Regions from separate parts of the Hyphomicrobium sp. 2TAF46 genome, predicted to be linked through region 4. Evidence: predicted binding sites of a transcription regulator. Region 4 holds the regulator's gene; each other region holds the start of a gene.
The links. The regulator PhoB, encoded in region 4, activates phosphate uptake and scavenging genes when phosphate is short. The targets are predictions, from matches to a motif close to TGTCATNNANCTGTCAT.

Region 1: AB4Z24_RS14975 (STN domain-containing protein) is a predicted target of PhoB. The motif match lies at 4,835-4,851, and genes of this name have one in related genera.
Region 2: AB4Z24_RS15010 (STN domain-containing protein) is a predicted target of PhoB. The motif match lies at 2,883-2,899, and genes of this name have one in related genera.
Region 3: AB4Z24_RS11020 (inorganic phosphate transporter) is a predicted target of PhoB. The motif match lies at 1,742-1,758, and genes of this name have one in related genera.

Annotation. Positions count from the first base shown of each region.
Region 1 is NZ_JBFRFO010000006.1:369,800-377,445, forward strand. It holds gene AB4Z24_RS14945 (FAD-dependent oxidoreductase) at 1-854, shown strand, start outside; gene AB4Z24_RS14950 (hypothetical protein) at 1,002-1,706, shown strand; gene AB4Z24_RS14955 (hypothetical protein) at 1,789-2,127, shown strand; gene AB4Z24_RS14960 (alpha/beta fold hydrolase) at 2,260-3,111, opposite strand; gene AB4Z24_RS14965 (alpha/beta hydrolase) at 3,192-3,884, opposite strand; gene AB4Z24_RS14970 (CGNR zinc finger domain-containing protein) at 4,052-4,681, shown strand; gene AB4Z24_RS14975 (STN domain-containing protein) at 5,111-5,911, shown strand; gene AB4Z24_RS14980 (RNA polymerase sigma factor) at 5,908-6,468, shown strand; gene AB4Z24_RS14985 (FecR family protein) at 6,518-7,519, shown strand.
Region 2 is NZ_JBFRFO010000007.1:80-7,725, forward strand. It holds partial or broken gene AB4Z24_RS14995 (hypothetical protein) at 1-201, opposite strand, end outside; gene AB4Z24_RS15000 (FecR family protein) at 450-1,424, opposite strand; gene AB4Z24_RS15005 (RNA polymerase sigma factor) at 1,512-2,033, opposite strand; gene AB4Z24_RS15010 (STN domain-containing protein) at 2,030-2,599, opposite strand; gene AB4Z24_RS15015 (S1 family peptidase) at 3,085-3,861, shown strand; gene AB4Z24_RS15020 (hypothetical protein) at 4,090-5,529, opposite strand; tRNA gene AB4Z24_RS15025 (tRNA-Pro) at 5,794-5,870, opposite strand; gene AB4Z24_RS15030 (DUF6632 domain-containing protein) at 6,050-6,427, opposite strand; gene AB4Z24_RS15035 (DUF192 domain-containing protein) at 6,521-7,042, opposite strand; gene AB4Z24_RS15040 (cold-shock protein) at 7,065-7,646, opposite strand, start outside.
Region 3 is NZ_JBFRFO010000004.1:333,924-341,569, forward strand. It holds gene AB4Z24_RS11005 (vitamin B12-dependent ribonucleotide reductase) at 1-24, shown strand, start outside; gene AB4Z24_RS11010 (hypothetical protein) at 88-618, shown strand; gene AB4Z24_RS11015 (hypothetical protein) at 908-1,168, opposite strand; gene AB4Z24_RS11020 (inorganic phosphate transporter) at 1,811-3,433, shown strand; gene AB4Z24_RS11025 (hypothetical protein) at 3,533-4,564, shown strand; gene AB4Z24_RS11030 (hypothetical protein) at 4,841-5,455, shown strand; gene AB4Z24_RS11035 (competence/damage-inducible protein A) at 5,531-6,286, opposite strand; gene sfsA (DNA/RNA nuclease SfsA) at 6,365-7,081, shown strand; gene msrB (peptide-methionine (R)-S-oxide reductase MsrB) at 7,193-7,646, shown strand, end outside.
Region 4 is NZ_JBFRFO010000002.1:534,469-542,114, reverse strand. It holds gene AB4Z24_RS06480 (intradiol ring-cleavage dioxygenase) at 1-229, opposite strand, end outside; gene AB4Z24_RS06475 (5-(carboxyamino)imidazole ribonucleotide synthase) at 379-1,476, opposite strand; gene purE (5-(carboxyamino)imidazole ribonucleotide mutase) at 1,488-1,982, opposite strand; gene AB4Z24_RS06465 (hypothetical protein) at 2,142-2,534, opposite strand; gene AB4Z24_RS06460 (DUF1007 family protein) at 2,663-3,325, opposite strand; gene AB4Z24_RS06455 (zinc ABC transporter substrate-binding protein) at 3,509-4,474, shown strand; gene phoB (phosphate regulon transcriptional regulator PhoB) at 4,499-5,206, opposite strand; gene phoU (phosphate signaling complex protein PhoU) at 5,244-5,954, opposite strand; gene pstB (phosphate ABC transporter ATP-binding protein PstB) at 5,997-6,782, opposite strand; gene pstA (phosphate ABC transporter permease PstA) at 6,779-7,630, opposite strand; gene pstC (phosphate ABC transporter permease subunit PstC) at 7,633-7,646, opposite strand, start outside.

The sequences.
Region 1 (7,646 bases), on a different contig from region 4:
CAGATAGTCACCGCCCGGATCCCGAAAATCTCCCCGGACTTGTCTTGGTTGGTGACTATATTTTTGATGCGACGCTCAACGGCGCCTTTGATTCTGCGGACGCCGCGACAGACATCGTAATGGCCGAAATTCTGATCCGCCGCCGCGTGGAGCTTGGTGCGTCCGACAGGGAACCAGCACCGATAGCTGAAACTCTGGAGCAGCTGTGCCCCGTCTCGATTCTCGCCGACCTACTGAAGGTGACATGGGGCTTAGACAGAAATTCAAGGATACTGCACATCGGTGCTGGGCAGGGACGAACGGTCGCCGCACTGAGGGCTCTTGGCTACGACGCGATTGGTGTGGAGTGCAACAGACCTGCGATCGCACCAACTTCACCTGAAGTTGGTGACGTTAATGTCTATTGTGAGTTCGACGACTTGCCATTCAAAGACCAGTCCTTTGACGCGGTCATCGAGTGCGGGCTTTTCCGCCTCCCACAAAACAGGATTTCAAAAGCGATTGAGGAAATTCGGCGCGTAACACGGCATGGTCTCGTACTTGGATCCGTTGCAACAGATTTGCCGATTGATTTGATCGAGCGTCACGAACTTCTCAATAGTGTTGAGACGCTAGGCTCTCGGTGGGACTGGTCAGAGAAGCTCTGCGAAGCCGGCTTCAGTCACGCGCTCATGGACCCGGTGCTACTCAACGACGCCTGGAAGATCGCTGAAGCAGCGGGAGCCGGGCCCGGACATTGGTTCGAAGATGCGGAAAGCCTGATGTACTGCATCTACGAGTCCAAAAAAGTTGAAGTCCAAAAAGAACTCCCAAGCCTCATCTCACGCGATGACGTTTCGATCGCCGCCGAATAGTTCAAGGAGCACGCTATGCTAGATGTTCCCGTGCGAAAAAATGAAGGCATATCGGCGCGGGCTTGGACAATCACCTTCGAAGAAGGGAGCGATCCGCCCGATTCTGGCTCGATTATCATCACGCAGCCGCGCAATCTGATTGCCGTGATGACCGAACTCGAAACTGAGCAGATCGCCGCTTCGATGTCGACGGTGACTCCGGGTGCCTTGACCATCGTTTGCCTGCCGCTCGGCGTGAGTAGCCCCAAAAACATCGAGCGAGACGCGGAGACTTGGATGCGTGACGCCGCTGGCCAAACGGTCAGAGCAGGCGTGCGCACAGTCAGGGTGTTCTGTGCGCACGACCGAGCTTTGATCTACGCAGCCTCTGATCATATTCACTCCGTCATAGACGCCGTTGTTCGGTTCACCGTCGCACAACGCGAAACGATTGAGCTCGAGAAGGCAATGAACGCCGCATGGTCGTCGATCGACGCCGACGTCCCGCTGACTCGTTCTGTAACGCGGCACCGGCAGGCATATCAAAAGCATTTGGACGAAATGAACGAACGCTCGGCGCGCATGAAAGCCAAGCATCTCCGAATTTGCCGTGCACTGGAACAGCTCGATACGGATTCTGATGAGCTATCTCGGCGCGTCTTTTCGGAGCTGGTACTCGCCGGTGCGCTGTACGAGCGCGTCGAAGAGTTGGAAGACCCAATCGAGTTCGCATTAGAGCAGTATGAGATCGCCAACTCAAAGCTGTTCGAAGAAAAAAATGCGGCGAAAGAACGAAGAACCGCAATGATCGGACACTTCCTCGAAGCAGGAATTATCGTGCTGCTGCTTCTTCAATTGCCCTTTTTCAAATGAGCCCGCGAGCAGTCAAATGCCTGCTGGCCGGCGCATAGCCACAAACGGATAACCTGTGACAACGATGAGTAGGAGTTTTCAAATGGCCATAAAAACTCGGGCGCTTGGCTACGCCATCGCCTTCTCCTCAATCATGATGCTTTCGGCTCTCAACCCGCAGTTCCGGCACATTGTCGTTGCTGACGCATTTGCTGGCTGTGGTTACGATAATCGGAGTTGGGACGAGTTGCCCTATGGGGTGCGACGGGCTTGGGCTATGCTTGGCTATAGTCGCAGCGTCTGGGATTCAGATGGAACAACGCGTTCGGAGGGGGAAAGCTGGTCCCAGCTAACCGCGAGACAAAGGCAGGCTGCCGCGGCGCTCGGCTATTCACAGTCGTCCTGGGATAACGATTGTGGAGCTGCCGCAGACATCGACTAAGCCCGAGCTGGCGGATCGAAGTCCGGGCCCAATTGCAAAGTCGATGTCCGCATTTCAGGCTATCTCTGCATGCCCGTTGGGGCTCGTTGACCGCTTGGCATATCGCGAACTCAGCGCGCTTTCGATTGAAGATCAGGAAAGGAAGTTGCGAATTTCCTCGGCGATATGGTCAGCGTGTGTCTCGAGCGCGAAGTGACCTGTGTCCAAGAATTTGACCACCGCATTCGGGTTATCGCGCCTGAAGGCCTCGGCCCCCGGCGGCAGGAAGAATGGATCGTTCTTACCCCAGATCGCCAGCATGCGCGGTTTATGCATGCGGAAGTAGTCCTGGAATTTCGGATAGAGCGCGACGTTACTCTTGTAGTCGCCGAAGAGGTCGAGCTGCACCTCGTCTGATCCGGGACGCGCAAGGTAAAAGTTATCAAGTGAATAGCCGTCGGGGGAGACAGCAGTCGCATCCGATACACCGTGCGTATACTGCCAGAACGTCGCTTCCGGCGTCAGGAACTGACGAAGCGCCGCTCGATTGGCGTCAGAGGGATTCTTCCAGTAGGCCTGAATGGGGTTCCATCCCTCGCTCAGACCTTCCTCGTAGGCATTGCCATTTTGCGAGATGACTGCGGTGATGCGTTCAGGGTGCTTCAAGGCGAGGCGGAAGCCTGTGGGGGCACCATAGTCGAAAACGTAAATCGAAAACTTCTTGAGACCTATCACCTCCGTGAAGCGGTCGATGACGGTTGCTATGTTGTCGAATGTGTACCTGAATTTTTCTCGAGACGGCATGTCCGATTGGCCGAAGCCCGGAAGATCGGGTGCCACGACATGAAAGCGGCTGGCGAGAAGAGGGATGAGATCGCGGAACATATGGCTTGAGCTCGGAAACCCATGAAGCAAGAGGATTGTCGATCCGTCCTTCGGGCCTGCCTCACGATAGAAAACATTGAAGCCGTCGACATTGACCTTCTCAAAGCTCACTTTGGTCATCGTTATTCTCCGTTCTATCCGTTTAAATAGACTTTTAGGGGTTATCTATATGCGCGCGCTGTCTGCGCATGGCCGCGATCTCATCCTGCGACCGAGCACACGGCCTCAAGGATCGTGTCGGTGACCGTCGTTGGAGCAGTCACCAAAGGCGTGTGGTCGATTTTCTCGGAGCGGACTTTTGCGGCCATCCGTGCGGCCATGAAGTACTCGGTCGCCGGATTGATCATGCGATCTTCTTCGGCGATCAGAAACCAGGAAGGCCTCGATCGCCATAGGGGTTTGGGTGCCTTCTCCTGAATGCAGGCGACGTTGATCGGCCTTTGCGTTGCGGCGAGTAGGGCTAATCGCTCTGCCGCTGCGTGCTGCGCGAAAGCCGATTTGAAGCCGGCGTCCGGCATCCAGATAAATCCGTCGGCATCGGGCACAAGTTTCGGCGCGTCCGCATGAGGCGCCGCGCGATAGAAGATATCGGCGACAGTCTCGCCTTCATCGGGCGTCAACGCCGCGATGTAGGCGAGCGCTTCGATCCGCTCGCTTTTGGCAGCTGAGATAACCGCACCTGCATAGGCATGAGCTGCAAGAACGATGGGCCCTTCCGTTCGGGCGATAGCCCGGTCAAGAGCCGCAACGTCGTCTGAGAGGGAGGTTAGCGGAAGAGGAGCCGCGATGACCGAAATCCCCTGCCGCTGCAGGGGCGTGATCACATCGTTCCAACTCGAGCCATCGGCCCACGCGCCGTGAGCTAAAACCACATTCACGTTCCCTTTCGTCACGCGCCGATCCTCCATTGTAGTGTCGCAGCAAACAGATCAGGAATAACCATTGAAACAATATATAGACGGTTACAACGATCGGGTGTGTAAAACGACGGCCAATAACTTGTCAATAGACGTTTTGCTGGTTATGCCGTTGCGGCCTTATTGATTGCAGGTCAACCGCCATGAGTAACATCCGCCCAGCACCCATTTTCATCGCCGATGCCAAGGGTTTGGACTTCCTGAACTCCCTTGCCACGCCGGTTGATACCCCTGTCGAATGGCTTGGTTCCGGCGACGACCTCTTGGCGTGGCTCAAAGCGGCCGATCTCGTTCCAACGGATGTTCTTAAAACTTTAAAGGCCGGAGCCTTGCCGGGTGAATTGGATGCAGTCGCTGCGCAGGCCCGCTCGCTGCGCGAGTGGTTCCGCGGCTTCGTTCGAAAGCACAAGGGTAGAGCACTAAAGCCGAGTGCTCTACAGCAGCTCGACCCCCTCAATCGAATTCTGGAGCGTGACGAGGTCTTTGGCCAAGTCGCGCCGCGCGACCAGAACACCACGGTGACTCAAGGGTCATTCCTGATGTGGGTAGAGCAGCGCCGTTGGCGTTCACCGGAAAGCCTTCTTCAGCCGATCGCGCGAGAAATGGCGAACGTGATTTGCAACGAGGATTTCAACCTCGTCAGAGCCTGCGAGGGACATGCCTGTACGTTGATGTTCGTCGATCGCACCAAGAGTCACCGAAGGCGGTGGTGCAGCATGGCTGTCTGCGGTAACCGCGCGAAACAGGCCGCGCTTCGCGAACGATCAAGGTAACGTCTGAGCTGAACCTCAGTCGCCCGCGCGGTACCGGTAATGCCGGCATCTGACCCAAATGCAATGCATGCATGTATGCAAGGTTGAGCCCCGGCCCTATTCGGCAGCCGATCCCAATCGGCGGCCCGTCGACTGCGGTTGGAGCGCAACGACCGTAACATAAGTGTCATCCTCACCCGATAGGGTCAATGTGAGGAGTTGCCTTCTGCTGGCTAACTTGTGTCGGGGAGGCCGGTCACCTTCGTTGCAACCATCCAGAACAACGTGATCGCCTCTCCATGTCCGAATGGAGAACGGAATTGCGTGCCGGTTCGGCGTTGAGTTGCGTACCGATCGCAGGTCGGGTGTTGGTGTATGTATTGGTTGAGGTTTGGCCGCATCCGCGCGGGTAGGGATTGGGCCGGTCAAATGCCGCACGGAGCCATATTCATGCGTCTCCAGGCGCTCACCAAAGATCTTATGGGACGAGCAGCGCGATGGCGCGGAGCAAGAGCGTTGCGGCGGTCCATCGCCATACTCCTCGCGATCGTCTGTGCCACGCCCGCGATCGAATCCGTGCAGGCACAGACATCGCCGCCGCCATACGAGGAAAAAAGCAAAACTGGGCGTTCGATGGAATTCGACATTCCAGCCCAGTCTCTTGAACTGGCGTTGAGTACCTTCGGCGCCACGACACAGATACAATTATTTGTTGATGCCGAATTGACCGCGGGCCGCCAGTCGGCAGCGCTGAAAGGCATTTTCGTTCCAGAGATTGCTTTGAACAATCTGCTGGCCGGGACGGGCCTTGCCGCTCGCGCCATCGATGACCAGGGATTTACGCTGGTGTCTCTCTCGACCAGCGCCGCAGGAACGCCGGCTCGTGATGCGGCATCGCCGATGGTACTGCGGTTCAATCGCTATTCCGCGGCGCTTCAAGATGCCATGCGCAGCGCGCTCTGTCAGCGTGAAGAAACGGCACCAGGATCCTATCGGGCTCTCGTGCGCTTCTGGATCGGTGGTTCCGGCGCGGTCGCACGCACCGAACTCGTGACGTCTACGGGAGATGGTCGACGCGATGCCTTGCTAGTGGCTGTCTTTCGAGGTCTTGCAATCGGCACTCCACCGCCCGCTGATATGCCTCAGCCCGTTACATTGCTTGTCACATCTGATGCGCGATCAGCCGGATACTGTTCCGGCGTTCGCCGCGCCCTTTCTCGTGCGGCCATGCATGGTGAGCCCGCACGATGACGGAAACCATCCTGACCATGCTGCGTCGGCTCCTGGTCGACGACTACTACGGCTTGAAACAGCGGCTCGCACGCCGTTTCGGATCCGCCGACTTTGCCAGTGAAGTGCTGCATGAAGCCTGGATGCGTCTTGATCGTATTGATGCGAATGCTTCAAGCGCAGCCGTGCATAATCCCAAAGCCTATCTCTATCGCATCGCGCTGAACGTTGCGACGGATCGGCAGCGCGCCGACAAGAGCTGGCTCAGCAAGATCGAGATCGAGGCGCTCTATCGGCGGGCACAGGACGATCTCGATCCCGCCCGCATCGTGGAAGCGCGCCTCGAACTCGATGCCCTCGCCAACGCGATCAACGAACTCCCGCCCCGCCGCCGTGCGGTCTTCATTGCGGCGCGCCTTGAACATCTGCCGTACAAGGTGATCGCCGAACGCCACGGGATTACGCTGCGGGTGGTCGACCGTGAATTGAAGGCCGCGCTCGATCATCTCAGTGAGGTTCTGAACAAAAATCCACCAGCAGGGGGCGGAACAGGCGCTCCCGAAGCGTCTAAGATATGACACGGATATTTCAAGCGGTCCCGCGATGATGGGCGAAACCTTTACAGTCATGAATGATTCCAACCGCCGCAATCCGGAAAACGAAGCGTTGCGCGTCGAGGCGTTGGCTTGGTTGCGGCGGCTCAATAGCGGCGAAGCGACGGCGCGAGACCTCGAAGAACTGGAAACCTGGCGCGCTAAAAGTCCGGCGCATGCCAAGGAATTTGCCGGGGCGGCCTTGCTCTGGACTGTGTTGGGGGAAGCGGCGCAGAAAGCCGAAGCCGATCGTTCTCATTCTCTGCGCTCGACGGTAGAGGCGTTTCCGGCGGGGACTCCGCGTCTGGCACGGCGCGCTTTTCTTGTCGGCGGCAGTGCGCTGGCCGCATCGGCAGCAGGTGCCCTTGTCATTCGGCCGCCCCTCGATCTATGGCCATCCTTTTCCGAGTTCGCCGCGGATTATCGGACGCGGACAGGTGAACGACAGCAGATCGATGTCGCAACTCACGTTTCGGTTGAAATAAATACGCGGACCAGCATCGATTTGCTTGCCACTTCTGGCGGTGCCACACAAATCGAGCTTCTTGCGGGAGAGGCGGCGATCGCAAAGCGCGATGATGCCTTGCGTGAATTGGTGGTCGTTGCCGGAAGTGGTCGTGCCGCAGCAACCAGGGCGTCCTTCAATATTCGTAAGGACGGTTCGTTGGTCAAAGTCACATCTATCAATGGCGAAGTTCAGGTTCGGTGTCTGAACAGCACCGCCACTATTCGCGACGGTCAGCAGATTGCCTATGATGAACGCGGGCTGGGCGAGGCCGCGGTCATCGACCCGGAGGCAATTACGGCCTGGCAGCGTGGCCTGCTGATTTTCCGGCGAGCATCACTGTCGAATGTCATCGACGAGGTGAATCGTTACCGTTCCGGCCGGATCGTCCTTCTCGACGCCAAGCTCGGGCAACGGCAGGTCGTAGCCAACTTTCGTCTCGACCGCATCGACGACGTCATCGATTTCATGTCGAAGGCCATGAATATCCGCACCCGGTCGTTGCCCGGCGGCGTGGTTCTGGTGGGCTGAGGCCTCGGACCAAATGGCTTCTGGGTATGGAAATCAACCCAGCCGACGACACCAAAAGTTTTTTCGCCGACGCGGTGGATTCGACGATCTCAATCCGTCTTCGCTGTGAATGGAAAGCAATTCCGCG
Region 2 (7,646 bases), on a different contig from region 4:
CGCCGCCGCAATCGCCGCCGCCGACGGCGTCGGCAGGTTGTTCCCGCTCGCCAGCGGATTGGCGCCAGCCCCCGGCGACGCCAGCGCCAATGCGGCGGCGCTGACGGTCGCGAGCAATGCAGCGTGACGGGCGCCCCCAGACCTTGCGCAGCGTTCGAGGATCATGACGGCGGGAGCGGGCATCGAAAGACCTTTTGGCAAGCGTTGGTACTCGAGCATTGGTACTGGGGCTAAGCACTGTCGATGCGAACCGGTCGCGCTAAAGATTAGCGATCACCGGGCCAGCCTCCACAACGCACTCCCTTTCCCTTGGACGAGATGAGGCCTCCATAAGCGGAATCTTTTTTTGCTTCGTCTCGGCCTCGAGAGGAGCTGCTCACGCGGAGATGCTTCGCTGCGCGCAATTCCGGTTCCCGGGATGCAGTCCATTCGCTAGCGATCGAGGAGGTTCAACCGACCAGTACGACACCGCCCGGAAGGGTTGTTACCGGCACCTGGAATGTATTGGCTATCTGCCCCATGACTGTCTCGATCCGAGCAATCTCAAACCGAGCCGTCACCAACCGAGCCCCGAGCATCGAATCCATAAGGATGATCCGGCCCGGCCGGTAGCGGTTGACCTCGTCAATCACCGCGCTGAGTGGCGTGTTGCGAAATATCAGCAGACCGTCGCGCCACGCCGTTTCGATCACGGGATCGATCCTTGTGATCTCCCCGAGGCCGTCCTCATCGTAGGACACTTGCTCTGCGGCCTTGATGACAAGATCGCGGCCCCCGCATGCCACCCCGACGACACCGGAAACACATGTCAGCCGGGCGCCGGAACGGGTATGGCGGACGGTGAAGGTTGCTGCCGATGCCGTCGTCCGGCCATTGCCGGCCACGACGACAATCCGCCTATCCGCCTTACCAACAGTGACAGCCGCCTCTCCCGATATGAGCTCGATCGCCACCTCTTGCTCGCTGTTGTGAACGGAAATGCTCGTCCTCGTATTCAGGTCCACCGATACGGCAGCGCCAGCCAAGGCAAGATTTCGCGTCTCGCCGATTGCTGTCCGATGATCGGCGGACAATTCGGCAAGGGACGGCCACAAGGAAAGCGGGGGACGAATGGCGAGCACACCCGCCGCTGCGGCCGCTGCACCACCTGCGAACAGCGTACGGCGGCTTACCCGAGCCCCTTGTGGGCTCAACCGGAACGCCGGTTCCGGGAGAGCACGCGCGAGTTCCTCAACTGGCTTTCCGAGGCTCCGCCACAGCCGCGCGGCTTCAGCAAGCGCTGCGCCATGGGCTGGACTGGTGTCCCGCCAGCGACGCAATGCGGCGCTGTCCTCAGCATCGGCCTGACCCAAACTGAAACGCGCGAGCCAAGCCAACGCCTCCCGCGTCAATTCGGCCTCGTGCTCGTCGTTCAACACCGTCATGTTCCGGAGGCCGCGTTCATGGCACAAGAAGACACGTCACTATGAGCAGGACGATATGAGCCGCGATCAAGCGGCAAACATGCTCTCTCACGAGTTTTTGCCACGATAGGCCTCGCAAAACTCTAGAGCGCGTTGCAGCTCCAATCGAACCAGCCGTGACGAAATATCGAAACGCTCGGCGATCTCGGCCTGTGACTGATGCTCGAAATGCACCGCGACGAGAATAGCCCGCTGGCGCGGCGTCAAATGCTGAAGGGCCTCTCGTAGCAAATCAAGCATTTGCTGACCTTCGGCGATTCTGTCAGGTCCGGGGCTTTCGTCGACAATATCGAAAAACGCCTCGACAACATGACGCTGCGACCGGCGCTGCTCGGTTCGCCAGCGGTCTCGCGCAAGATTGACCGCGCTTGCCAGCAGATAGGCAACGGGGTTGCCCAGGATACCCACTCGATCCTTGCGGTCCATGCGCAGATAGAGTTCATGCAACGTCTCGTCGGCCGCATCCGCCGACCCAAGACGGCGCGTGAGGGCACGGCGAAGGTCCTGGTAGCTATCGACGAGGAGTTCTCGCAACGCCGCCCAAGTTGTCGGACCATACCCCTCGCTCATCGTTGCGGCTCCGACGGACACGCGTCGGTCCCGTTCGGCGCGCCGGGCAGCAACACAAGCGTGATGGGCTGGGGCATATTGGGCGGAGGCCCCATGTCCACAATCAGGTTGGTCAAAACGCGGTTGATCGCGGCATCGCGCCGATCATCCCCGGTCGAACCAAGGAGCACCGGCCGCAGCACGCGACCATCCGGCCTGACCCGCAATTGCAGCGCCAATCGGAACGCACCCGGCCGCGTCTCCAAGTAGCGGCACAGGGCGGTCACGACGCGCGCCTGCACGAGCCCGAGAAACGTATCGAAATCACTGATGGGCCGTGTCGTCGTCTGGCGCGCAAAGACGAGCGTGAAGGCCTGTTGTTCGGTATAGACGAAATCGAGGCCTGTGCCCGACAAAAGCTGGCGTAGCGCAGCTTCGCGCGTGAGGACACCCTTCACCTCGGCCGAGCGCAAACCGTCAGTCATCCACGTCTCGTAAAGGACCTGCAGGCGACTTATGGAGACGAAAGCATCGAGCGCCGTTTCGAGCGGCTGCTCGGATATTTCGAACTCTATGCGCTCGTTCACAGCAGGCTGCGCCGACGCCGAACGCCCAGCAAGCAAGAATACGGGCAGCATGAGAGCAGACGACAACATCAAGCAGGCAAACCACGAACGGCGGAACCATGCCCGCGGCCCAAGCCGCGCTGGTGCGGACTGATCAACGACGCACTCGACCATGCCCCTCGCCCGCTCGGCACCTGCGGGCCATCACGACGACTTGTGTCAAAGAAGATAAACCCCGGCAGGCAGTGACGTCACGGCCTGCCGCTGTTCAGGCCGCCATCTCCTCCCACGCTATCGCCCGAACGCTACAGTTTGACGACAGCATGCAAGCACGCCTAACTCCCCCGTCCCGAGCAGCACCGCGTTCGTGGAGGGCTCAACCGGCCTTCGAGGGAAACCCGCTGTTCATTCTATGCAGCCGATAGAGGCTATTCACCCTTGCGCAAGGGATGTATGGCGATCGTCTATCATTCTGATGGCTCAATGAAGCGGTTCGAGACAAGCAAATGACATTCCGAGGCGCGACCTTGCAGCACTGGCTGGGTCCGGCCATGCGTGTCGGCGCCGCGGCAGCCTTTATCCTTGCCATGGCGTGTACGGTGCTGCCGGTCCTGGCGCAATCCGTGACCCGGCCCGCCCCCAAGTCTCTGGAGGCGCCCAAGGCACTGGCCTTATCTCCGCCAACGCCCACCGTCTCTCGCCTACTCACAGGCACCGGCTTCTTCGTCGACGATGACGGACACCTTCTGACGGCTGCCCACGTAATCCAAGGCTGCGTTCGAGTTCTGGTCGGAAAGGAGGATAACCGCACCCTTGCCAAGGTTATCGCCCTCTCGACACATCGGGACTTGGCGCTTTTGAAGGTGCCGAAGACTATGGGCATCGCCGCCGTGTTTCCCAAAGCAAATGCGGCCGTGGCATCGGACATGGTCTTCGCCAGCGCCTATGACCAGCTGGCGGGCCTCAAGATCGGTGGCGGCGTCATCGCAAACTCCCGTGTCACGGGTTACGGCGAGAGCGGCGCCCTCGCAATCGATGCTCCCGTCACATTCGGCGCCAGCGGCGCGCCGGTGCTCGATCGACTGGGTCTTGTGCAAGGCGTTGTCAGCCGCCGCACATCGATAAACCGCGTGCTAGCTGTGGCCGCAACCGACGCCAAGGCTTTCTTGATCGCCAATGGTGTTCGCATTGCCGAGGACGATCGTCCCCAGATCGCAGGATCGGCCTCCCGCGCCCACCGTGCTGCGTCGCTGTCCGCGCGTGTCGTCTGCCAGCAAAACTGAAGCCACCGGACGCATTCGCGATCGCGTCGGAGGTTGCGCAGGATTGCTACGGCCGATGAAAATATTGGTCGGGGCGACATGATTCGAACACGCGACCCTCTGCTCCCAAATCTGGTAGATTTCCTTTAAAGTCAATGCTGTTTCACACTATCGGCCAAAGAAATGCCGAATGCTAACGCATTGACACGCAAAAGAACTCAACTCTGAGTGTTAAATGTCTTTGAAGTTTTATCCTTTGACCGACTCTACTGATGTGACCACACTTGCGTCGCCTTCGATCGCTGGCGGCGCCGGCAGAACTACAGGGCCAACATTCGATAAAAGGGCCTGCCGGCACCTCTTCGCATATTCCTCATCAGAACGATCGGACAGGTACTGAGCCGCCCGATAAAGATCCGACGTCGCAACAAGGGCTGTGTTCGACGTTCGCGAAGCTGAGATGCATTTTTCGGTGAATTGAACCTCTCGATCGCCAGGCGGAGAAAGGCGAAAGCCATTACCAAAAAGAACAGCCTTTGCAGGCGAGGATATCTCTTCTCTTTGGAGGTCCTCGTGGATGTTCATTGAAAGCTGCCTAAGCTTGTCAATGTTTACCGCCTTTGTATCCTTTCCTTCCGCTTCGCCAATCAAGCGACCTTCGGAACATTCGAAAACGACATCAAATTCTGAGTCAGCTTGCTTGTATTGTCCTGCTTGAAAACCCATAAGCTTGAGTGCTTCTATTATCGCGTATTCGAGGGGCTTCCCCTTCTCGAACAATAAAGCGCGCAATCGACCGGCGTTCTTCAATTGCTCAAGAATTCTTTCCTTTTCTCGCTGTGCAGCTTCGACCTGCGTTTCGGCCGCCAGAAGTTGAACTCTTAAAGCGCGTTCTACGGCGAGCAAATGTGTCGGGTCGGCGACCCAGATCGGTTCCGGAGTGGCTTCAGAAGTTAAATGAAGCGCCTTGTCGATCGCCAACAAAGCTGACGTCATCCGATCCGAAAATTGAATGGCCTCATCTGTCCAAATAGGCTCGCCGTTTTCGAACGCAGAGAAGCTGTCTCTATCGAATTCGATATCCGGTAGAAGAATTAGCGAGCCCGAAGTAGCTTTAGACTTGAAGATCGCGCCAACGGGTTTGTCGCCCGATTTTGTACTAACACATACCGTTGCATCGTTTCCCAAGGTTAGAACAACCTTGTACGTCGAATCCGAGCCAAACGCCGCCCAATATGGCGCGAGAATCTCGGCACCACGAGGAGTGAGCTTCATCGCGCTTCCCGTGGCGTTGAATAACGATAGAGAAACCGGAAGTGCCCGATAGTTGCTAAATATCTCAACAACTTTGGTGGTTTGTCGATTTCGCCCAGTGCCCGAATACTTTCGCTGACCGCTATCAACGAAAACCTCTGTCATCTCGCAGAGGAACACGAAAACTGTCTTTCCCCCTTCGACGGCCTGCCTGATCTCACGCCGCCAATGCTCGCAGCATTCCTTCAGAGAAAATGAGTCTTCATCATCCAGGCTCGGCTTCCCTTGGTAGGTGTCACTCGAGCCCAGAAAGTCTGAGATGTCTGCTCGAAAAAGAATGATATCCCAATCGAGAAGTGAAACCTTCGAGCGAATACTTTCATTCTCGACGTCATCAGAGGCTAGCTCGAGCCCCACCGTCAAAATTTTCTTCATGCGGGATCAATTCAATTTCTGATTGTCGTCAAATGGCGGTTCAAAATGGACTTCGCTGCCCCGAGCGACGCGATCACCACCCCATTTCTTGTCCGGTGGCACTGGTACGCGGGCAAAAAAGCAGATGCTCGCGATTAAGCCAAAACGAATTAATTAATCAAATCAAGATGATTAAGAACACGCCGAGAACGAAAGTGTGAAATTTTGCAGATTTCACACTCAATCATCCGTGAAGGGAATCATGCGCTAAGTCATTAAAATCATTGGTCGGGGCGACATGATTCGAACACGCGACCCTCTGCTCCCAAAGCAGATGCTCTACCAGGCTGAGCTACGCCCCGACACTAGGAAACACGGGCTTAGTAGCAGATCTGCGTGTTCTAGCAATTGGACAATTTGGGAACAACCGGACAACGCCAACACAGCGATCCCGGAATAGTCGCGGAGAGCGGGAGAGCGAAAGGTCGCGGACCCGGGATATGCCGCTCAGGCCACCGCTAGGATTAGCGCCAAGCGATTTTCAATTTGTAGCGCCCCTCGGCATTAACAATCCGAGCACGATGGCGACCAGTAAAAGTGCTGGGACGTCTCCTAGCAAATGCCCGCGATGCATCTCATGATCGAACGACTGAACCGCCATGATTGCCGCGTGCACGACGCTCGACGCCACCGTGAACGAGATCAATGATCGGTTCGCTGCCGGATTTGACGAAGCACGGATCAGGTAGACGCCGAGCGTCGCATAAATTCCGACGATCATCACAAAATACTGAGAACTGCCCGGTGAGCCTTCGTGCCAGGCCCAACCTGACGGCCATACCATCGCCAACGGGTAGAGCAGACAAAAGGCAGTGCCAAATGCAATGAGAGCAAGACGTAGCAGGTTTTCGCGAGACATGTTGGACGCCTCCCGGAATGAATTGGGCCAAACTTCGCTCAACGATGTTTCCGGCTCCAAAGCAGATGCTCTGCCCGGTGCGGAATCAAGAGTTCAGTGCCCGCTCGCGCCTGAGAATATCGGATAGCGCACCTTGTCACCGGCTTTGATTCCGAGCCGCGATGATGCGCCCCCCGGAATTTCGAGCACGGCGAGCACCGGCAAATCCGACGAGATCACCCGGTCCGACAGCGGCTCGGCGCGCTCCTCGATCCGCGCGATCGTACCATCGGCACGAATGAACAGCATGTCGAGTGGGATGTACGTGTTGTGCATCCACATCTGCAAGCTGCGCTCGGCCGAATAGGGAAAGAGCATTCCCTCGCCATCGGCAAGCTCCGTGCGGAACATCAGGCCCAGCGCTTTCTCTTGCTCGGTCGTCGCGACCTCGATCGAAAACGTGTGCTCGGACCCGCCCTGAGCCGAAACGATCGTCAACTTGTCCTGACGCATCTTGGCGTATGCGGCCGGGACGAGATCGATCAGGGAATTCATCAGTGGCCAGCCGGCTGCGAGCATCGGCGCCAAAATAAAAAGGGCCACGCAAATCGCGGCCCCCTTCGTTGAACTCGACATGATTGTCGCCATCTGCCCCGTGTCAGTTACGGGATGGCAGCCCCGTCGGCACACCATCCGGCCTGAGTTCCGCAGCCATGCAGCCCTTCGATCCATAGCCCCAGCGGACTTGAACGATCTGGCCCGGCCGAAGCTCAGTGAACCCGAAGCGGCGCAGCGTTTCCATGTGGCAGAAGATATCGGGCGTGCCCTCGCCGCGGGTCAGGAACCCGAAGCCACGAACCCGATTGAACCACTTAACATACGCGCGGCACCAGTCACTTTCTGGCTGCACGACAACGTGAGTACGTTGCGGAAGCTGCGACGGGTGAATGGCCGAGCTTTCGTCCATGCTGAGAATGCGAAATGCCTGCATGCCTTTCGGCCGCTTGAGAACTTCGCAGTGCAGGCGCGCGCCTTCATAAGCGGTTTGAAACCCACCGGCTCTGAGGCAGGTGACGTGAAGAAGTATGTCCGGCAGGCCGTTGTCAGGAACGATGAAGCCGTAGCCCTTCGAAGCATCGAACCACTTGATAGTTCCGGCAACCTCGAAAACTTCTGCTGCCGCGTCGTCGAGCGCTTCGGGACCGACTGGGCCCGCCTCAAAATATTCCGATAGCCCGGG
Region 3 (7,646 bases), on a different contig from region 4:
GGCAGCACGAGCGGGTGCAGCTGAGTATTTGCGAGGTGCCGGCCCAGTCGGCACCTCTTGTTCTTCGTGCGTATTGGAGGAAACTAAATGGCAGCGAGATCGCGAAACAAAGCAGCCCAGAGCCCGAACGGTGAAATGTTTGCTCTTATAGCGGGCGCGGTCGGGTTCGCTGTGGACATGGTCGGTCTCGTCTGCATCATTTCGGGCTTCGTTACGTTGCCCGCCGAATCATTTCTCAAGAATAATCCGTTCGCGCTGGCAGTGATTTCATTGTGTTCAATAGTCTATAGCCTACTGCTATTGCTGTATTTCATCCGCAGAAAAGTACAAAGGCGTTGGCACGCTCAAAGAACCTACTTGTCCAAAGACGCCGATGAGAGATGGATGCTAACAGCGGCGTACCTTCTTTGGATTCCGATTTTCTTAGTTTGGTCTATCGCGATTTGGAACGCTGGGGTGGACGCTGGCTATCAAGCCCCCGGCATTGGTATGGTGTTTCTGATATTTTGCTTTTTTGGATTGCCTTTGGGGGGCACATACCTTTGCGATTTTGTTCGCCATTTCGACTTGGCTCTCAATCCAGAAGAAGGTTGGACTCTTGAACAGGCTCGAAAATAGGGCTCAGATTCCACGCGATCAAAAATCAGTTCGTAGCCCCACGCCAACGCGTCCCGAGATCTAGCGTGCGTCTCGTCGAAGACGACCGAATTCCTTCAAGGCGCCTCGCAAGTGGCGCCTTGTTTGTTTTTGGCTTGTCTGGATCCCGGCCTTCGCCGGGATGACGGTGTTTCAGGATTTGCCCCAAAAAACAAAAACCCGCCAAGGGCACTCTCCGAACGCGAAAACGGAAAGTGCCCTTGACGGCTGATAACGCTATCCCGCCCCCCGGCCGGAACGCGATCAGGGGTCAGTGCTTGTCCTTGTCCTTCTTAGCCTTGTGCGCGTGAACTTTGTGCGCTTTGGGCTTCTTCGGCTGCACTTGCGCGACCTTGTGCTTTTTCACGTGGTGCGCATGGGCGGCCTTTTTCTTCTTCTCGTCCTTGTCGGCTTTGGCGAGGGTCGCAACCGAGCCATGTGCATGTAGCTTCGGCGCCGATGTCGCGGCCTGCGCAGACACGCTCGCCCCCAGAGCGAACGCTCCGAGCAAAATCAATTTCACGATCTTCATTCTTGGTCTCTCCCCGAGAGGTGCTCACAGCCTGGTCCTGAGCTGCTCTGCCACGCTACGGAGGGGTTCCCGAAAAGAGAAAGAAGAAGAATTGAAATGCTCCGAAGGTAATTTGCTTTGCGCGCCCGCGGGGCCTGGGTCCGGCGTTCACTACCCTCGCTCTACTCCCGGCTCGCAGTTGCCACTTCGTTTGTTATATTATACGATACTATTTATTGACCTACTGCGAGGCACCGCGGCGGGCCGATCTCAAATGGGGGATTTAGCTATGCGCGCATTCACGTTTCGCGAATTGTCGAAAAGGATGTCGTTCGTATTTGCAGCATGCCTGGGGACGTTGCTCATATCGGCGATAGCGCCTGACATCGCAGCGGCCCATCCCGCAAAGCACGACGCGCTCGAGGTATCCAAAGGCGACGCGCGAGAAGTCCGGCGCTGCAAACTCGGCTCAAAGCAGGAGATTTGCTACTGGGCGAAAGTGGGCTCTCAACCGGCGTCGCAGCGCTAGGGAGTTAAGAACTTTTCCCGCCAAGAAAGTCAGGCAAAACTCCTTCTCTTCGCGTCACATCTAAATGTCATGATACTGAAATATGCGCAGCGCTATTTCGCCCCGGAAATGCGTATTTGGGGGGCAATTCAATCATGTCTGACGTGGCGTTGAACGGTGGATTGGCGGGGGCGGGCACACCAAGCAGCAAGCCCAATCTCGATCACGGCACTAGCACTATTACGGTATTCATTTTTCTTGCGCTGCTGGCCGGTGGCCTGTTCTTCACCGCCTACAGTCTCTATCAGGACATCTCGGCCGCCGAGGTTCCGGTTACGACTTGGCTGCCGCTCTTGATGCTCGGCGTCGCCTTGCTGATCGCGCTCGGCTTCGAATTCGTCAACGGCTTCCACGATACGGCCAACGCGGTCGCGACCGTCATCTATACGCACTCGATGCCCGCCAACGTCGCCGTGCTCTGGTCCGGCTTCTTCAACTTCCTCGGCGTGCTGCTTTCGACGGGCGCCGTCGCCTTCGGCATTATCTCGCTGCTTCCCGTTGAGCTCATCCTGCAGGTCGGCTCCAGCGCCGGCTTCGCGATGGTCTTCGCGCTGTTGATTGCGGCCATCATCTGGAACCTCGGAACGTGGTGGCTCGGGCTCCCCTCCTCGTCATCACATACGCTGATCGGCTCGATCATCGGCGTCGGCGTCGCCAACTCGCTGCTGCATGGCGGCAACGGCACCTCGGGTGTCGACTGGGGCAAGGCTCAAGAAATCGGCACCTCGCTGCTCGTATCTCCGCTCGTCGGCTTCGGCTTCGCGGCACTGCTGCTTCTCATCTTGAAGTTCGTTCTCCGCAATCCCGCGCTCTACAAGGAACCGGAAGGCAAGCAGCCGCCGCCGTGGTGGATCCGCGGCCTGCTGATCCTCACCTGCACTGGCGTTTCGTTCGCGCACGGCTCGAACGACGGACAGAAGGGCATGGGCCTCATCATGCTGATCCTCATCGGTACCGTTCCGATGGCCTACGCTCTGAACCGGACGCCGGCTCCGACGCAGATCGTCGAGTTCAAGGCGAACGCTGCGGCTGCCGCCACCGTGATCGAAAAACAGGCGTCGGGCTATAACGTACTCGGCAACCCGCGCCCGGCCGTAGAGGCCTACATCTCGGCGCGCACGATCAACGAGGGCACGTATCCGAGCCTTGCGGTTCTGGTGCGCGAAATCTCCCAGCAGGTCGATACTTACGGCACGCTCGACAAGGTGCCCGCAGGCGCCGTCTCGAACGTCCGTAACGACATGTACTTGGCGTCGGAAGCCCTTCGCTTCCTGCTGAAGGACAAGGCAAACAACCTGCAACCCGACGAAGTCAAGGCGATCACCGCGTTCAAGGGCTCGCTCGACAAGGCAACGCGCTTCATCCCGCTCTGGGTGAAGGTCGCGGTCGCGATCGCGCTCGGTCTCGGCACGATGATCGGGTGGAAACGCATCGTCGTGACGGTTGGCGAGAAGATCGGCAAGACGCATCTGACCTACGCGCAGGGGGCATCCGCCGAACTCGTCGCCATGGCGACCATCGGCGCCGCCGATGCCTACGGCTTGCCTGTTTCGACCACCCACGTTCTGTCGTCGGGTGTCGCCGGAACAATGGCCGCCAACGGTTCGGGCCTGCAGTGGGCGACCGTGCGCAACCTGATCATGGCCTGGGTGCTGACGCTGCCGGTCTCGGTCGTTCTCGCCGGCTCGCTCTACTTCGTATTCTCGAAAGTGTTCTGATCAGTCAAAGATCAGAACTGGTTTGGAAAGGCGCGCGCCCGTAGGCCGCGCCTTTTTTCATGGCGCTGCCGTTCGGCGCCGCTCGCGTGAATAATTTTTGTGCTGACAGTTGACGCGCGCGAGCGTTTGGGGACGTTATTCAGCGTAGCGTTGCCGTTGGAGGTTCCCTTGCCGCCGGAAGTCGCCGTCCTCGCCTGGGCCCTGCTCTTCGTCATCGCCAGCGGCCTCGTTTTCCGGTTTTTTTCCTGGCTTGGCCGCCGCTCCCGAGCGCAAAGATCATCGAACGCGGCGCTGAAGCGCGTGGAAAACGCGGTTACACCGAAAGCGGCCGCGGCGCCGCTCCCAGCTACCGCGCCGGAGCCGGCCCCTACCCTTCCGGTCTCCGAAGTCCCTCACGCGGAGGCTCGCCCTCTGCCGGCCGCAAATGTGCCGAAGCCGGCGCCCGCCCGCGATTACGCTTCGCGGCGATCATCCGCCGAGTCTACAACGACCAACGTCTCCCGAGCTGTTGCTGCTGCCTATAGGCAGATCGCCGAAACAGCCGAAGCGCCAAAGCCTTCAGTCCGCACGCCCCTGAAGCCGAGCATCGGGGCAACCCTCGCACCAACGCCACCGCCCACGGTGCTGCAAAAGCCGAGTATTGCGGCGACGCTGTCGCCGCAGCTCGTCACAGCACCCGCGGAACCGATCGCGCCCGCACCGCCGCCGTTCGATCAGGTGGCTCTCCTGGACGTGCCGATGCCTCTGACGCCGTCCGAATTCAGCGAAGGTCCGGCGCCGGAGCCTGAGGCGACAGCTGCTCCCGGCGTTGTGGGAAAGAACGCGACGAAATCGATGGTGCTTCGTGCACGGAGGCTCGGCGAGGTTGCGCCAAGGCTCGATATCCGGCTGAAGGAGTCCCGCAGCCGCAAGGTCATCACGGTTCCGAAGGTCAGCCGAAAGCCAGCCGAGAAGGCGGTCACAAAGGAACTGAAAGTGCTCGTGCCGCGAAGCGCACCGGAAAAAACGCCTGTCCGGCGCATTGTCCGGAAGGTCGATGCCGAGACATTTTTGGCCTCGGCGCAGGCTCAAACTCGGGTTGTAGGGGTGCCGCAACGCCGTTTTCGTATTCTTTCGGTGACAGAGTTGTGAATATCGCGGCGCCTTATGCTGATTGAGAGGCGCTAATCCTCGGCTTAATCGTGCGATTCAGGACCGGTCTCTCGCAAGCGAGATTCCCTCGGATCGCCAAAAGATGCCCGGTTTTTCGCCGTTTTTATCGCATTCGTGATAAGTTCGTCAGCACGGTCCACACCTTATCCTCATCGCTCCCCATTGTCCCTCGGCCGATTCCCGTGAAGCTGGTTAGTGCCTCACGAATCAGGGCATTTTCCGCCCAGATAAATCTTGAGGAATGCGGAGTTAGAGATGGCACACCAGATGCGGGCCCCCTTGTCGGTCTACATGCTCGCCGATCATCTCGATGCCGCGCTGGCCGCCGGCGAGGACTTGATGGCGCGCGGCGGCGACTGGCGGGCACTGGCGGAGACGCCTTCCGATCCGAGCGACTTCATCGTGCGGCAGCGCTCGCTGGCGGAGGAGGTTCGTAGCCTCGAGCTCATGCTCGTCGCCCGCGTGCTGAAGGCCCGCTCCCACGCAAGCTCGCTCGCCGAATGCGACGACCGCTTCCGCACCATTGCGAAGCTCTTCGTCTCTGGCACCGCCATTCTGCTCGACGCGGTCGAGGAAAGCGGCGATGCGCGGAGCACCGACTTCGACACCGCCGACGGCATCGTTGCCTATGTCCGCAGCCGCGGCCTCATCGCGCCGGACGCACCGGCCGTACGCGTCGCCTCGGATCTGACGATCGATGACAACTTTCTTGTCGCGAAGCGCATTGCTCTCGGGCCGCTTCTCGACATGGCCGCAGCGTTCCTCGATGCTCTCGACGTTCAGTACGATCTTTTTGGCGGCGACGCGCCCACGACGTCGAACGCGCGCTCCGCTGAGTTCGACGAGAGCGAGCGGGTACGGCTGAATTGAGCAAACGGGCCGCGTTTTGCGGCCCATCGCCAACCGGCGCTTGTTTCGAAGATCCGAACGCGGGCGACGGCTTCGCTACAGGTGCAAGGCTACCTTCAGCGTGGCTGCGGCTTCGGCGAGACGGTCCTCATCCGAGCAACGCAACACCAGATCGGATGCCGGGCGGCCGTCGCGAAGCAACGGATAGCTTCCCATCTGGACGTCGCGATAAAGCTGCTGATGGGCGGAAAAAACGTCGGCGATCTCGCTTTCCGGGCGGTTGACCGGAATGGTCACGGACAGAAGCTTGGCGCCGGTCTTCAGGTCCGGCGTCACCCTTTGCAGCATCGCCTCGGCAATTACTGGCACGCCGGCCATGACGAAGACGTTGCCGATGCGAAAGCCCGGCGCGCCTGAAACCGGATTTTCGATCAAGTCGGCTCCCGACGGTACCCGCGCCATGCGCAGGCGCGCAGGCGTCAGGCCCAGTCCCTTGGCCGCGTAGTAGTCGCTAAGAACTTTCTCGGCTCTCGCGTCAACGCCGATCGGCACGCCGAACGCTTTGGCAATGGTGTCCGCCGTGATGTCGTCGTGGGTCGGGCCAATGCCGCCGGTCGTGAAGAGATAATCGTAGCGGTTTCTGAGGGCATCGACGGCGGCGACGATAGCGTCCTCGTCGTCGGGCACGACGCGAACTTCGCGGAGCCTGATGCCGATATTGGTCAGATGCTCGGCAACCGCGCCGATGTTCCGATCCTTCGTTCGTCCGGAAAGGATTTCGTCGCCGATGACGAGCAGTGCTGCCGTCACGATCCGTTCTTCAGCCAAGGTCCCGCTCGCCGATGTCTGCATTGCCTTCTCGTCTTAGCATCTGAAGTCGCGGCACGAAAACACTTGCTGGTTGCTCTCGTTCGCCGATATGGCGTGGCAATGAAATTTGCACATCCCCTCATTCCCGGCATTCTCGTTCAACGCTACAAACGCTTCCTCGCGGACGTGACGTTAGCCGACGGCGTCACGATCACGGCCAGCTGTCCCAACACGGGCTCCATGCTCGGGCTTACGACGCCCGGATCACGGGTGTGGCTGTCCGAAAGCGACAGCCCGACGCGGAAATATCGCCATACCTGGGAAATGATCGAGGCCGATCTCGGCCAGGGGCCGCATCTCGTCGGCATCAATTCAGGCCGTCCCAATGGCCTCGTGACGGAAGCCATTCAGCAGGGACTGATCCCGGAACTCGCCGGTTATGGGTCGCTGCGGCGCGAAGTGAAATATGGCGTCAACAGCCGGATCGACGTTCTGCTGTCGGGCGGCAAGGGTCCTCACAATTGCTACGTCGAGGTGAAAAACGTGCACCTGATGCGCAATGCAGGCGAGGCCGAATTCCCCGACAGCAAAACGGATCGGGGCGCCAAGCACTTACGCGAGCTCGCCAGCATGGTCGAGGAAGGCCATCGCGCCGTCATGGTGTTTCTTGTGCAGCGCAGCGACGCCGAGCAATTCTCGGTCGCGGCAGATATCGACCCCGCTTATGCCGCGGCATTTCAGACAGCCGCAGCTTCCGGAGTCGAAATGCTCTGCTATAGGTGCCGCCTCAGCCCTTCGGAAATCACCGTCGAGAAGCGGCTCGAGATACAGATTTGAGGTCAGAAAAGCCGGCCAACGGCTGAAACGAAAAAGAGAGAGGCTTCGTACTCTCCGGCAAGACGGCGTTTAGGGCGCCGAAAAAAGGAAACGAAACCAAGGTGACGAGCCATGTTTTCACGGCGCGATTTTTCGAGGCTGGGCATAGCCCTGGCCGGGGGGTTCGCAACGCTCAAGTCCGCTTCGGGGTTTGCCGCTGAAGGGACCGCCGAGAAGTTCGAGGTCACGAAGTCCGATGCCGAGTGGAAGAAGGAGCTGACGCCGGAGCAGTTCGACGTTCTGCGCAAGCAAGGCACGGAACGCGCCGGAAGTTCGCCTCTGGATCAGAATGATGCAGCCGGAACTTACCTCTGTGCAGGTTGCACGTTGGCGCTCTTTTCCTCGGACACGAAGTTCCACAGCGGCACAGGCTGGCCGAGCTTTTGGAAGCCGCTCGACAACGCCGTCGAGACGACGACCGACAACAGCTACTTCATGACGCGAACGGAAGTTCATTGCCGCCGCTGCGGCGGCCATCTCGGTCACGTCTTCGACGACGGGCCAAAGCCGACTGGCCTCCGCTACT
Region 4 (7,646 bases):
GGAGCGGTGCGCCGGGGCGGCCTTCGGTAATATCGGAGCGCACGAGCTTCGGATCGAAGTAGTAGGGCCCCTCGACGGCCTGGGGCAGGAGTATGCACTGGCCCGCAGGCTGCGCAGCGGCGGCTGGAGTTTCGCTCGCGGCGAGCGTGGGCTCGGCTATCATCGTGGACGCGACTGGCGCCGCGAGCGTAGTCTTCAACGCCTGACGCCGCGACAGAAGTTTCATCATTGTTTCTTCCGCTTTCTCGCAATCACCGTCCCAAGGCAGGGCAGTGGTGAAATCGAGATATAGGGAAACTCTGCGGCAGATTTAACGTGCGCGAAGCGCGCAGACGCCGAGTTCATTTGGCATTCGTCGGGATGCGTGCGCGCCGCGCTTTAGGCGCCGGGTTTTTTCGCGAGGAGGCGATTGACGTGCCCCATCTTGCGGCCGGGCCGCGCTTCGCGCTTTCCGTAGTGATGGAAGAACGCGCCAGGCTCAGCCGCGATCTTTTCCCAGGCGAGAATGTCATCGCCGATCAAGTTGATCATTTCGGCAGCGGGGGCTTTCAGCGCCGTCGCGCCGAGCGGCCATCCGGCGACCGCGCGAATGTGCTGCTCGAACTGCGAGGTCAGCGCGCCGTCCATCGTCCAGTGTCCGGAGTTGTGGACGCGGGGCGCCATTTCGTTGACGTACAGGCAATCGCGGCCGCCATCCGTCACGATGAAGAATTCGATCGCGAAAACGCCGACGTATTCGAGCTTTTCGGCGATCCGGTGTGCGATGTCGATGGCCTCGGCGGCGGTTGCCGGTGCGAGCGCGGCCGGCGCGACAGAGCGATGGAGGATGTGATTGCGGTGTTCGTTCTCGGTCACGTCGAACGCTTGGAACGTTCCGTCGAGTCCGCGTGCGGCAACGACCGAGGCTTCCGCGCGGAAGTTGACGAAGCTTTCGAGGATCGACGGCTGATCAGCCATATCGGCCCAGGCCGCCTCGGCATCTTCGCGCTTCAGGATTTTGGCTTGGCCCTTGCCGTCGTAGCCGAAGCGGCGCGTCTTCAGAACGGCGGGGATTTTGAATCCGCCGTCGAGAATTTTCGTGAGATCGGCGAAGCTGTCGATCGCGGCGAACTCGGCCGTCATGGCACCCAGCCCGCGCGCGAGGGCTTTCTCGTTCATGCGGTCCTGGGCGCAGGCCAAGGCTTTCGCACCGGGGCGGACGGGAACGCGCTGCGAGAGGAACTCGACGGTTTTCACCGGAATATTCTCGAACTCGTAGGTGGCAACATCTACCCCATCGGCGAAGGCTGTGAGCCGTGCTTCATCCTCGTATGCCGCGACCGTGTATTTGGTGGCGACATCGAATGCGGGGCTGTCCCCTTCGGGTGCGTAGATGTGAGACTTGAGACCGAGCCGCGCGGCAGCCAACGCCAGCATGCGGCCGAGCTGGCCGCCGCCGAGAATGCCGATTGTCGAACCGGGGGGAAGGGCGGTCATCGTATTCGTCTTTAGCCCTTCACGGGCGTTTCGGCGACGTCGGCCGAGTGCTGCTGGCGCCAGGCTTCGAGCCGCTCTGCGAGCGCGGTGTCGGAGAGCGCCAATATCTCTGCCGCCAGAAGGCCGGCATTCTTCGCGCCCGCTTCGCCGATGGCGAGGGTACCGACCGGCACGCCGGCGGGCATCTGGACGATGGAATAAAGACTGTCCTGGCCTTTGAGGGCTTTCGATTCGATCGGCACGCCGAGAACGGGCAGCGTGGTCATCGACGCGGTCATTCCAGGGAGATGGGCTGCGCCGCCGGCGCCCGCGATAATGACCTTCAAACCTGCGGCCTTGGCGCCCTTGGCGTAATTATAAAGCCGGTCGGGCGTGCGGTGCGCGGAGACGATCTTGGTCTCGAACGCGATGCCGAGCTCCGTCAGAATGTCAGCGGTGAGCTGCATCGTCGGCCAGTCTGACTGGCTTCCCATGATGATGCCGACGTGCGGCCTGATCCGGCTCATAGTGGCGTCCAAAGCCCCGAAAACGGAAACCGCGTCGGTACAGGAGGGACGTCTAGTTTACAAGGGTTTCCGGTGTCGCCGGGGAGAAATTGAGTGCGTAAGCCGCCATTCGCACAAAATGCGGGATCGGACCACGGGAAAGGGCGATAGCGGCCGCTTTCAGGGAGCGGAACCAAGAAGATAGTTGATTGAGTGGAAGAAGTTCTCCGGGCCGACATAGCCGGATATACGGCCGACTTCGTGCTGCGATTTGACGACGACGAATGTCGGGACGATGTCGACCGAGGTGTTGAAATCGAGATGGCCCGTCTCGACGTCGTTAACGTCGACGAACCGGATCGGCATCTTCTTTCCCTGCTCGGAGGTCTGGTAGGCGGGGAGGACGTCGCGCCGGAATACTCCGCAATATATGCAGCCATCCGCTTCGACGACGATGAGTTCAAACGTTCTGTCGGGGTTTCCAGTCGCTTCCGTGTCGAGGCCGGCGCGCGAGGTCGCGGCCGGGGACAGCATGAGCACTGCGGAAAGTATCACTCGGAAGATCGTCGGCATGATGGATCTCGCACGCATAAGCAACGCATCGATTTTAAATCAAATGCGTGCGAGCCGATCTCCGAAAATGAAGAGCTAGTTAATCACCGTCACAAAGCGAAACGGGAAAACGTTGGCCGAAGCGCGGGTCAGGACTTCTTGCAGGAAATCGCGACGGTCTTGTACGAGCCGAAACCGATGGCTCCGGCGCCAAACTGCTGCGCCATGGCGTCGCCGAGCTTCTTGGCCTGTTCGTCCTGCTTGTCGGCATCGGGATCGATGAGTGTCGCCGCGCAGCCTTCGGGGGCGGACGCAAGTTTGATCGCGTCGGTCTTCTCGGGTTGGAAGTCGATGAAGTAGGACGGATCGAAGACCGCGAACGTCAGACCCTCGGCGCCGGGGGGAAGAGGCTTGGCGAGCGGCAGGTGGAAGTAGAGGCGCAAGACGCCATTCGTATAATCCAGGCGCGCATTCGTCGGCGGCGAGAATTCGAGCGGTTTTTCACCGAGCTTCGCAACGGTGAAATAGTTGAATTCCTTCAGGCCATCCATATTGACCTTCAGAAGCTCGGCCAATTCGCTCTGGTCATACTTGCCGTCGTTGTTCGTATCGAGCCCTTCGAGCGCCATCGCTGTGTAGGAATCGTCGAAGCTCCATACGTGGTCGACGCCGGTTACGGAGCCTTTGTCGTAATCGACGGTCAATACGTACGTCACCCACATGTGCGGGTGCGCAGAGACCGGAACAATCGTGGCCAATACGGCAACGAAAATGAAAGCCGCAAGGCGATAGGACTTGTTAAATTCGAGCACGCGCCGCTCAACCCTTTTGCTCTGATGCCGGTCGAATCGCCGGTCGACCCTAACGGACGCATATCGAACCGGCGAGATTGCGACGCTCTATCGGCTACATGGTCTAAGAGATTTGCGCATCCCCTTGCGAATGTTCTCCATTGGTTGTTATATTATACGCTTCAAATTTTGGGGGAATTGAGCATGATCGGCAGGCTAGCGGGATATTTCGGGGCTTTTCTCGTGGTGGCGAAAATCTCCGCGGCGGCTGCAGCGGAGACGCCGAAGGTCGTTGTTACGATCAAGCCCATTCATTCCCTCGTCAGCCGGATCATGGACGGCGTCGGTGTGCCGCAGCTCGTGGTCGAGGGTTCGGCCTCGCCGCATACGTTCACGCTGAAGCCTTCGACGGCCCGGGCCATTCACGATGCTGAAGTCTTCGTTCGTGTGTCCGACCAGCTCGAGCCATTCACGCGGAAAATCGTGGCGTCGTTGCCTGCGAACGTGACGGTGCTGACGCTCGCGGGTGCGGACGGCGTGAAGCTTCTCGATCAGCGTCAGGGCGGCGCCTTCGAGAAGCATGAACACGAGCATGAGCATGAAGAAGCGAGTGGCGCAGCGGGTGATCACGACGACCACGACGAAGATGGCAAGGACGGGCACATCTGGCTCGATCCGCAGAACGCCAAGGCTATTGCCGCCGACGTCGCGAAAACGCTCGAGGCGCGCTATCCGGAATATGTCGACAAGTTCAAAGCCAACACGACCGCGCTTATCGCCGATCTCGACACGCTCGATAGCCAACTGACGGCGGAGCTCAAGGACTCAAAAGGAAAGCCGTTCATCGTCTTTCACGACGCGACGCAGTATTTTGAGGATCACTTCGGGCAGAAGGCTGCGGGCTCGATCACTGTCAGTCCTGACGTGCCGCCGAGCGCCAAGCGGCTGACGGAGGTTCGTCACAAGCTATCGTCGCTCGGCGCCATTTGTGTTTTCGTCGAGCCGAATTTCCAGCCGAAGCTCGTGGACGCAGTCACCGAAGGAACGAACGCGCGTTCGGGAACGATCGATGCCGAGGGGCAAACGCTTAACCCTGGGCCAGGCCTCTACTTCGATCTGATGCGCGGCGTCGCCCACAGTATTTCGGACTGTCTGAACGGGCAGAGCTGAGCCGTTCGATGCCGGCGCGGGCCCTTACTGGGCCGGCGCTTCGGCCTCGCGTCCGTCGAACACGTATCCGGCACCGCGGACCGTGCGGATCGGATCGCTTTCGTTGCCCCGGATCAGCGATTTTCTGAGGCGGCCGATGTGAACGTCCACTGTCCGCTCGTCGACCTCGGAGGACTGGCCCCAGACGCGATCGAGCAGCTGGCTGCGCGACAGAACGCGGCGCGGGCTTTCCATGAAGACTTCCAGCATCCGGTATTCGGTCGGGCCGAGACGCACTTCGCGCGGGCCGCGAGTCACCTTGTGGGCGCCGCGATCCATGGTGATCTCGCCGGAGACGAGGATATCGCTCATCCGCTCGGGCGCCGCGCGCCGAAGCAGAGCCTTGATCCTTGCCATCAACTCCTGAACCGAGAAGGGCTTCGTCACGTAATCGTCGGCGCCGGTCGTCAGCCCCCGCACGCGGTCGGTTTCTTCACCGCGCGCGGTCAACAGAATGATGGGCAGGCTTTGCGTCTCGGTGCGATTGCGAAGACGGCGGCACAACTCGATCCCGGAGATCTTTGGGATCATCCAGTCGAGTATCGCAAGATCGAAACTTTGCTCCGAAAGAAGAAGCTCCGCTTCCTCTCCGTCCGAGGCTTGCACGACGTCATAGCCTTCGGACTGAAGATTGTATTTCAGAAGTTCTGCGAGTGGAGCTTCGTCTTCGACGACGATGATCTTGGCTGGCATGGCTTTTCGTCAGTGTTCCTTCACAAGGTCTTCGTCATTAACGCGGCGTGATCAACGTCGACGACGTCTTGTCGCCCTTCGGCCGATCGTCGGCGATGGGTACGCCGTGAACGAGGTAGTAGACGTTCTCGGCGATGTTGGTCGTGTGGTCGCCGATGCGCTCGATGTTCTTGGCGCCGAACAGGAAGTGCGTGCAGATGCCAATGTTGCGCGGATCTTCCATCATGTACGTCAGCAGTTCGCGGAACAGCGAATTGTACATCGCGTCGACCTGCTGATCGTCGCGCCAGACCTGCATCGCCTTCTCGGCATCGAGCGCGGTCAGCGCATCGAGGACGTCGCGGAGCTGGGTCTGCACCATTTCCGTCATGTGGCGCATGCCGGTCATCAGCGGCTTCGGATAGGGTTCGTTGGCGATCGCGAGAGCGCGCTTGGCGATGTTCTTCGCCAGGTCGCCGATGCGCTCGAGATCGGCTGCGATCTTGATGACGGTCATGATGTGACGGAGATCGTTGGCCAGCGGTTGGCGGCGCGCGATCATCACGATGACCTGTTCCTGCAGCTCACGCTCGAGCTGATCGACCATCACGTCGTCCGAAACGGCCTTTTCGGCGAGTTTCGGATCGCGGCGCTCGAGCGCATCCATGGCCTGCACGAGAAGCTTCTCAGCGTAGCCGCCCATCTGCGCGATGCGGCGATCGAGAAGTCTCAACTCGTCTTCATACGATTTCACGGTATGTTCGTTCATGGTCTCAATTCCTGAAATCCGATTTGGGCTCAACGCCACGCATTATCCGAAGCGGCCGGTGATGTAGTCCTGGGTCCGCTTGTCCGACGGGTTTGTGAAAAGCTTCTGGGTGACGCCAAATTCAACAAGTTCGCCGAGATACATAAACGCGGTGCGCTGAGAAACGCGGGCGGCCTGCTGCATGTTGTGAGTGACGATTGCGATCGTGAACTCGTTCTTCAGTTCGTCGATCAACTCTTCGACCTTTGCGGTCGAGATCGGGTCGAGCGCCGAGCACGGCTCGTCGAAGAGGATGACCTCAGGACGGATTGCGACGGTGCGTGCGATGCACAGGCGCTGCTGCTGTCCGCCGGAAAGGCTCAAGCCGCTGCTGTGAAGCTTGTCCTTGACTTCCTTCCAGAGGGCGGCCTTCTCGAGAGCGGATTCGACGCGGCCGTCGATTTCCGATTTCGGGAGACGCTCATAAAGGCGGATGCCGAACGCGATGTTTTCGTAAATCGTCATCGGGAACGGCGTCGGCTTCTGGAAGACCATGCCGATGCGCGAGCGAAGGAGGTTCAGATCCTTCATGTCGAGGACGTTCTCGCCGTCGAACATCACTTGGCCCTCGGCCCGCTGGTTCGGGTAGAGGTCGTACATGCGGTTCAGGACGCGAAGCAGCGTGGACTTGCCGCAACCGGACGGTCCGATGAACGCAGTGACCTGCCGCTCATAGAGCGGCAACGAGATGTTCTTCAGGGCCAGAGTCGAGCCGTAGAAGAATTTCAGGTTGCTGACCGTGATCTTTTCGGTAAGCCCCGTATCAACGTCTTTTGACATCAAGTTCATTGCTGCGTCCTCGAAGAGCTTAACCAACGTGCGGCGATGCTAAGTGTCAGCACGGCTGCGGTAATAAGTAATGCGCCTGTCCAAGCGAGACGCTGCCAGTCCTCATAGGGGCTGAGAGCGTACTGGAAGATCACAACCGGCAAACTTGCCATTGGAGCGTTGAGATTGGTGCTCCAGAACTGGTTGTTCAGCGCGGTGAAAAGTAGTGGCGCCGTTTCTCCGCTGACGCGGGCGACGGCCAGCAGCACGCCTGTGATCATACCGGCGCGGGCCGCCTTGTAGGCAACCTTGCGGATGACGAGCGATTGGGGAAGTCCCAACGCTGAGGATGCCTCGCGAAGCTGGTTCGGCACCAGCAGCAGCATGTTTTCGGTGGTGCGGACGACCGTCGGGATGACGAGAACGGCGAGGGCCGCGGCGCCGGCGATGGCCGAGAAGTGACCCATCGGACGCACGAGCAGCTCGTAGACGAAGAGGCCGGTGACGATCGACGGCGCACTCAAGAGAATGTCGTTGATGAAGCGGATCACCGACGAGACTTTGCTGAAGCGGCCGTATTCCGCGAGATATGTGCCCGCGAGAATGCCGATTGGCGTGCCGACGATAACGCCGGCGATCGTCATGACGAGACTTCCGGCGATGGCATTGAGGAGGCCACCGTCGCTGCCGGGCGGCGGCGTCATTTCGGTGAAGACTTTCGGTCCGAGTCCGGCGAGGCCCTTGTAGAGCAGCGTCGCCAGAATGACGCCGAGAATGGCCAGGCCCAGAGCCGAGGCCGCCCAGCACAGTCCAACTGTGATGGTGCTTCTGAGACGGCGCCGGCGGTATTTCGAGATGTCCAAGGCCATGATTATGCTCCCGCCT